2 linked regions of the Hymenobacter tibetensis genome follow. The protein of the gene in region 1 interacts with the protein of each later gene in a pairwise test. Links are inferred from orthologs where the notes say so. Each region holds a gene or a part of one and is shown on either strand. Other genes may lie near its edges. The genes, in order: ftsA and MTX78_RS03040.

Evidence for each region.
Region 2: the proteins of ftsA (region 1) and MTX78_RS03040 interact in binary tests that used the Escherichia coli proteins (3 or more experiments, as listed by UniProt). The link is inferred for Hymenobacter tibetensis from one-to-one orthologs.

What each region holds. Positions count from the first base shown.
Region 1 is NZ_CP094669.1:1,715,821-1,719,083, forward strand. The notes cover bases 34-2,971. They hold ftsA (cell division protein FtsA), read left to right. Parts: upstream 34-774; coding sequence 775-2,169; downstream 2,170-2,971. Other genes in these bases: MTX78_RS06925 (cell division protein FtsQ/DivIB), read left to right, coding at 34-680; ftsZ (cell division protein FtsZ), read left to right, coding at 2,251-2,971. Also shown: more of MTX78_RS06925, read left to right, coding at 1-33; more of ftsZ, read left to right, coding at 2,972-3,263. UniProt on the Escherichia coli protein: Essential cell division protein that assists in the assembly of the Z ring. May serve as the principal membrane anchor for the Z ring.
Region 2 is NZ_CP094669.1:746,836-750,014, forward strand. What follows is about bases 80-2,933. They hold MTX78_RS03040 (rod shape-determining protein), read left to right. Parts: upstream 80-920; coding sequence 921-1,946; downstream 1,947-2,933. Other genes in these bases: purH (bifunctional phosphoribosylaminoimidazolecarboxamide formyltransferase/IMP cyclohydrolase), read left to right, coding at 80-715; mreC (rod shape-determining protein MreC), read left to right, coding at 2,066-2,933. Also shown: more of purH, read left to right, coding at 1-79; more of mreC, read left to right, coding at 2,934-2,995; MTX78_RS03050 (hypothetical protein), read left to right, coding at 2,992-3,179. UniProt on the Escherichia coli protein: Forms membrane-associated dynamic filaments that are essential for cell shape determination. Acts by regulating cell wall synthesis and cell elongation, and thus cell shape.

The sequences.
Region 1 (3,263 bases):
TTCGGCAAGCTCACCGGCCGGTGGGTCAAGTGATAGTCACGATAAGCAACGAGTTCAACAACTTCTTCATCAGCGAACAGGAAGTAACCAGCCTGCTCACGCGTGGAGGAGAGCAACGCCTAGAGGGCACCACCCCCGATGACCTAGACTTGCCCGCCTTGGAGGCCCGCCTAAAGGCCCATTCCTTTGTTAAGGATGCCCAAGTGTACCGCGACCTATCTGGCAACTTGCACGCCGATGTGCGCCAGAACCGTCCCATAGCCCGCCTTATTCACTCCAACACGCGCCTCGATTCCTACCTGGATGCTGACGGCCACAAGCTGCCACTCTCGTCGTTGTTCACGGCTCGGGTAGTGCCGGTGGCGCGGCAGGGAGGAGCTCCATTGGCTGCTTCCTTCTTCCAAGATTCCACCGGCCAACGCTACCTCGAATTATTGCGCTATATTGATGAAAAACCCTTTTGGCGCGCTCAGATAGCTGAAGTATTCATTGCTCCCAACGGCAAGGTTTCCTTCACGCAACAGGTAGGCGACCAACGGGTAGAATTTGGCTTTCCGGAGAATATTTCGGAAAAATTCGCGAAACTGATGGTATTTTACCGTCAAATTCCGCCGGCGCTTGGTTGGAATACGTACCACCGCGTCAACGTAGAGTTCAAAGATCAAATCATCTGCGAGTAGTTTTTTCTGCTCTCAAGGCCTGAAAAGGCTATTTTTGCCAAGTCACACCGCATCCAATTGCTATTCCCTCGCCAGCTTTACCCGACCCTTCCACATGCAACACGATAAGATTGTAGTCGGCCTCGACATCGGAACCACAAAAATCTGTGCCCTTGTAGGCCGCAAAAACGAGTTTGGCAAACTCGAAATACTGGGCATGGGCAAGGCTGTGTCGGAAGGCGTGGTGCGCGGTATTGTGTCCAACATCGACAAGACGGTAGACGCTATCCGGCGGGCCATTCGGCAAGCCGAAGAAATGTCAGGCATTAATATCGGCGTAGTGAACGTAGGTATTGCCGGGCAGCATATTAAGAGCTTGCAACACAACGGCAGCATCACGCGCGCTTCCGCTGACAGCGAAATCACGCAGGAAGATGTAGAGCGCCTCACCGGCGACATGTACCGCCTCGTAACCCCGCCCGGTTCACAGATCATCCACGTAATGCCCCAAGACTACAAGGTGGATTACGAGGAAGGCATCATGGACCCTGTGGGCATGTCGGGCGTGCGTTTGGAGGGCAACTTCCACATCATCACGGCGCAAAGCACGGCCATCAACAACATCAACAAGTGCGTTACCAAGGCTGGCCTGGAAATCGACAATCTGATTCTGGAGCCGCTGTCTTCTTCTATGTCCGTATTGTCGGACGAGGAGAAGGAGGCGGGTGTAGCACTCATTGACATTGGGGGTGGTACCACCGATTTGGCCATCTTCAAAGACGGTATCATCCGCCACGCGGCAGTATTGCCTTTCGGGGGCAACATCGTAACCTCCGACATCAAGTTGGGCTGCCAGGTGATGCAGAACCAAGCCGAGCAACTGAAGGTGAAGTTCGGTAAAGCCATTGCCGAGGAAGCTTCCGATTATGAAATTGTAAGCATCCCTGGTCTGCGCGACCGGGCACCAAAGGAAATTTCTCTCAAAAACCTGGCCTACATCATCGAGGCCCGGATGGAGGAAATCATCGAGTTGGTATATGCCGAAATCCAGCGCACCGGCCACGCCGACAAGCTGGCCGCCGGCATCGTGCTGACGGGTGGCGGGTCGCAGCTCCAGAACTTGGTGCAGCTTACCGAATACGTAACCGGCCTCGATACCCGTATCGGCTACCCGAACGAGCACTTAGGCAAGAGCAAGATTGAGGCTGTGAAGTCGCCGATGTTTGCCACCACGGTTGGTCTTGTGTTGGCTGGTTACCGTTCGCTCGACGAGCGTCTGAACCGCAATTACGAGCAGGAGCAACAGCACATTCCGCAGCCAGCGCCGTATTACCAAGCACCAGCGCCCGCGCCGACCCCGGCACCCGTGCCGGCCGCTAAGCCTGTAGCGCAAAAGCCAACTGAACCAAAAGAGCCGAAGAAGCCATCTGGCGCTGGTAAGTTTTTCCAGGACATTATCAGCCGTACCAAAGGACTGCTAATTGACGACTTCGACGACACCAAGTACTAATCTGTTAAATGGTTGAATTGCTAAATGGTTGTCGTTGAACGACCAACAATTTAACCACACAACCATTTAGCCACTCACCTCATGAATTATAAATTCGACATCCCGGCGCAATCCAAGTCCATCATCAAGGTGATTGGCGTGGGTGGGGGCGGCTCCAACGCCGTCAACCACATGTTTGGCCAGGGCATAAAGGACGTAGAGTTCGTCATCTGTAACACCGACAAGCAAGCGTTGGCCTCTTCTACGGTGCCCAACCGGTTGCAAATTGGTATGGATTTGACCGAAGGCCTTGGAGCCGGAGCCAATCCGGAACGCGGTAAGCAAGCGGCCATTGAGAGCCGGGAGCAAATCAGGGAGCTGCTTAGCAATGGCACCAAGATGGTATTCATCACGGCTGGTATGGGTGGTGGTACCGGCACGGGTGCGGCACCGGTTATCGCCAAAGTTGCCAAAGAGCTAGGCATTCTTACGGTAGGTATCGTGACGGCGCCCTTCATGTTTGAAGGCAAGAAAAAGCGCCAACAAGCTGAGCTAGGAATCAAAGAGCTGAGCGAGAACTGCGACACCGTACTGGTAATTCTTAACGATAAGCTCCGCGAGATTTACGGTAACCTGCCTATCCGCTCGGCTTTCGCCAAGGCCGACAACGTATTGAGCACCGCCGCCAAGTCTATTGCCGAAATCATAACGGTAACAGCCGATGTGAACGTCGACTTTGAAGACGTTAAAACGGTGATGAAAGACAGTGGTGCGGCCGTAATGGGAAGCAGCATCACGGACGGCGAAAACCGCGCCCGCCGTGCTGCCGAAGAGGCATTGGCCTCGCCGTTGCTCAACAACACCGACATCCACGGGGCCCAGCGCATTCTGCTCAGCATCATGTCCGGCGACCAGGCTGAACTGGAGATGGACGAGTTGACGGAAATCACCGAGTGCATTCAAGACAAAGCCGGTCAAAACGCCGAGGTTATCTTCGGTCACGGTATCGACTCCACCTTGGGACAGAGCATTCGCGTGACGGTAATTGCTACGGGCTTTGCTCGCGAAGCGCACACAATTACAGTCACACCTTCCACGCGCGAGCCGGAGCCTGA
Region 2 (3,179 bases), 970 kb from region 1 along the record:
CAACGCCTGCGGAGTAGCCCAGGCCGATACGCTGCACACTGCCTACCTAAACGCCCTGGCCTGCGACCCAGTGTCGGCTTTCGGTGGGGTTATCATTGTGAACAAGCCCGTGGACGCCGCTACCGCCGAAGAGCTAAACAAGCTGTTTTTCGAGGTGCTGATTGCGCCGGAGTTCGAGGCCGCGGCCTTACCGATTCTACAAAGCAAGAAAAACCGTATTCTGCTGCGTCAAAAGCCCGTGGAATTGCCCGCCAAGCAAGTGAAGACGTTGCTCAACGGTGTTGTCGAGCAGGATTTCGACCGGGCCATTGAAGGTGCTGCTGACTTCCGCACCGTCACCGAATCGGCACCCACCACAGAGGAAGTAGCTGCCTTGGAGTTTGCGCTCAAAGTGTGCAAGCACACCAAGAGCAACACCATTGTGCTAGCCCGGGCCGGGCAACTGCTGGCTTCCGGAGTAGGGCAAACTTCCCGCGTGGATGCCTTGCGCCAAGCTATTGAAAAGGCCCGCGCCTTCGGCTTCGACCTGCAAGGCTCGGTTATGGCTTCCGATGCCTTCTTCCCCTTCCCCGACTGCGTGGAAATAGCGGGCGAAGCAGGTATCCGGGCCGTGGTGCAGCCCGGCGGCTCCATCAAAGACCAGGACTCAGTGGACGCTTGCAACCGCCTTGGCATGGCCATGGTGCTCACCGGAGTGCGGCACTTCAAGCATTAAGAGGAATGTACTGAGCAGACAAGAAATATGCGGCCTGTGAAACAGGCGAAACAAAGCACTTGCCTACGATTATAGGGGGCAATGCACTTTCGCCCGCACTTCGCTCGTTTCTTATATTCTCCACATTAACTCTGACTTCCGTACTTTTGTCCCCACTTTTTGTGCGGGTGTATCCTCACGCGCACTCATTTTCTGCCGTTAACTAATGGGTTTCTTCAATTTCCTTACCAGCGACATTGCCATCGACCTGGGTACGGCCAATACGCTTATCATTCACAACGACAAAATCGTGGTGGATGAGCCGAGCATTATCGCAAAAGACCGTACTACTAATAAGGTAATCGCCGTGGGTCGGCAAGCGCAGCAGATGCACGAGAAAACCCACGACAACATCAGAACCATCCGTCCGCTCAAAGACGGAGTTATTGCCGATTTCCACGCCGCCGAGGAAATGATCAAAGGCATGATCAAAATGATTGACACGCGGAACCGGTTGTTTCAGCCTTCCCACCGCATGGTCATCTGTATTCCTTCCGGCATCACGGAAGTGGAAAAGCGCGCCGTACGTGACTCCGCCGAACACGCCGGGGCCAAAGAAGTCTGGATGATTCAGGAGCCGATGGCCGCTGCCATTGGTATCGGCATTGACGTGGAGCAGCCCATTGGGTCGATGATTATCGACATCGGGGGTGGTACCACCGAAATTGCGGTTATCGCGCTGTCGGGTATCGTCTGCGACCAGTCTATCAAAACGGCCGGGGACGTATTCAACCAGGATATTCTCGACTATATGCGCCGCCAGCACAACCTGCTGATTGGCGAGCGGAGCGCCGAGCGGATCAAGATAGAAGTAGGAGCTGCTCTCACCGAGCTGGAAATAACCCCGCCCGACTACGAAGTGCGCGGCCGTGACCTGATGACGGGTATTCCGAAGGTAATCAAAGTAACCTCGTCGGAAATTGCTATTGCGCTGGACAAGTCGGTAGCCAAAATCGAAGAAGCCGTGTTGAAGGCGCTGGAAATCAGCCCGCCCGAGTTGTCGGCCGACATTTATGAGAACGGCATTCACCTGACCGGCGGCGGGGCGCTCTTGCGGGGCCTCGACAAGCGCCTGGCGGTTAAGACCAAGTTGCCTATTCATATTGCCGAAGACCCGTTGCGCGCCGTTGTGCGTGGTACCGGCAAGGCCATCAAGGACATTCAGGCTTTCCGAGGCGTACTGTTGACCTAGGGCCAATTAGTAATTGATAGTTAGGAATTAGTAATGGCCTTTTCAGCATCTGGGGTGCTACTCGAAGATTCGGGAAAGGTCAGTTCTTAATTATTAATTCTTAATTACTAATTACTTACATGCGTAACCTGTTCGCTTTCCTGTTTCGCTACCGAGGCTTGCTCGTGTTTGCGCTGCTGGAAGTGGCGAGCTTGTATCTGTTGGTTCGCAACAGCACCTACCAGCGGGCGGCCTTCTTTAATTCGGCCAACACCTATGTAGGGCAGATTCTAGCTACCCGCAACCGCATCTACGACTACTTCCGGCTGGAAAGTATCAACCAGAACTTGGTACAGGAAAACGCCGCCCTGCGCCAGCAGCTCTACAGCAGCGACTTGAGCCACCGAGAATCCGATAGCCTTTCGGTGCCCCAAGACAGCCTGTCGAAAGTCCGACTGGCTCGCCTGAGCCACCCCGATTCCTTGTTGTTGGGTTTGCGCACGCTGCCTACCCGCGACCCGGATTATCCGTTGATTCCGGCGCGAGTGGTGAACAACACCATGAGACGCGTAGATAACTACCTGACCCTCAACGCCGGCACTCGTGATGGGGTACGCCCCGGCATGGGTGTGTTGTCGGCGGCGGGCGTGGTAGGGCGGGTGAAAGTGGTGAGTGAGCAGTTTTCCACTGTCTCCTCGGTGCTTCATTCCAAGACGTTCATTTCCGCTAAAATCAAGCGTGACAACACGTTCGGCAGCATCAAATGGCTCGGCGATGACCCGACGCACGCGCTACTGGATAACATTCCGCGGCAAAACAAGCTGGTGCGCGGCGATACTGTCGTTACGTCTGGCTACAACGCGGTATTCCCCGAGGGGCTCATGATTGGGGTTATCGATTCCTTCGTGAAAGAGCCCGACAAGAACTTCTGGACGGTGCAGGTGCGCTTGGCCGTGAATTTCTCGAACCTGAACTACGTGTACGTGGTAAATCCGCGCTTGAAAGCCGAGCGGGATACCTTGGAACTGCGCGCCGGTATGAAGCCGGAAGGAGGGGAGGAGCGGCCATGAAGGGAGGCATAGGAACTATACTGGTACAGCTGCTGCGCTTCTTGTTCTTTGTGGGCGTGCACATGCTGCTTGTCAGCAAGCTGGTCCTCTTCGAGCTGGGCTGGTGTTTTTTTTATTTGGGCTTCTTGCTGTTCCTGCCTATTGGCACCTCCATCGTGATGCAGTTGGTGCTGGGCTTCGTGAC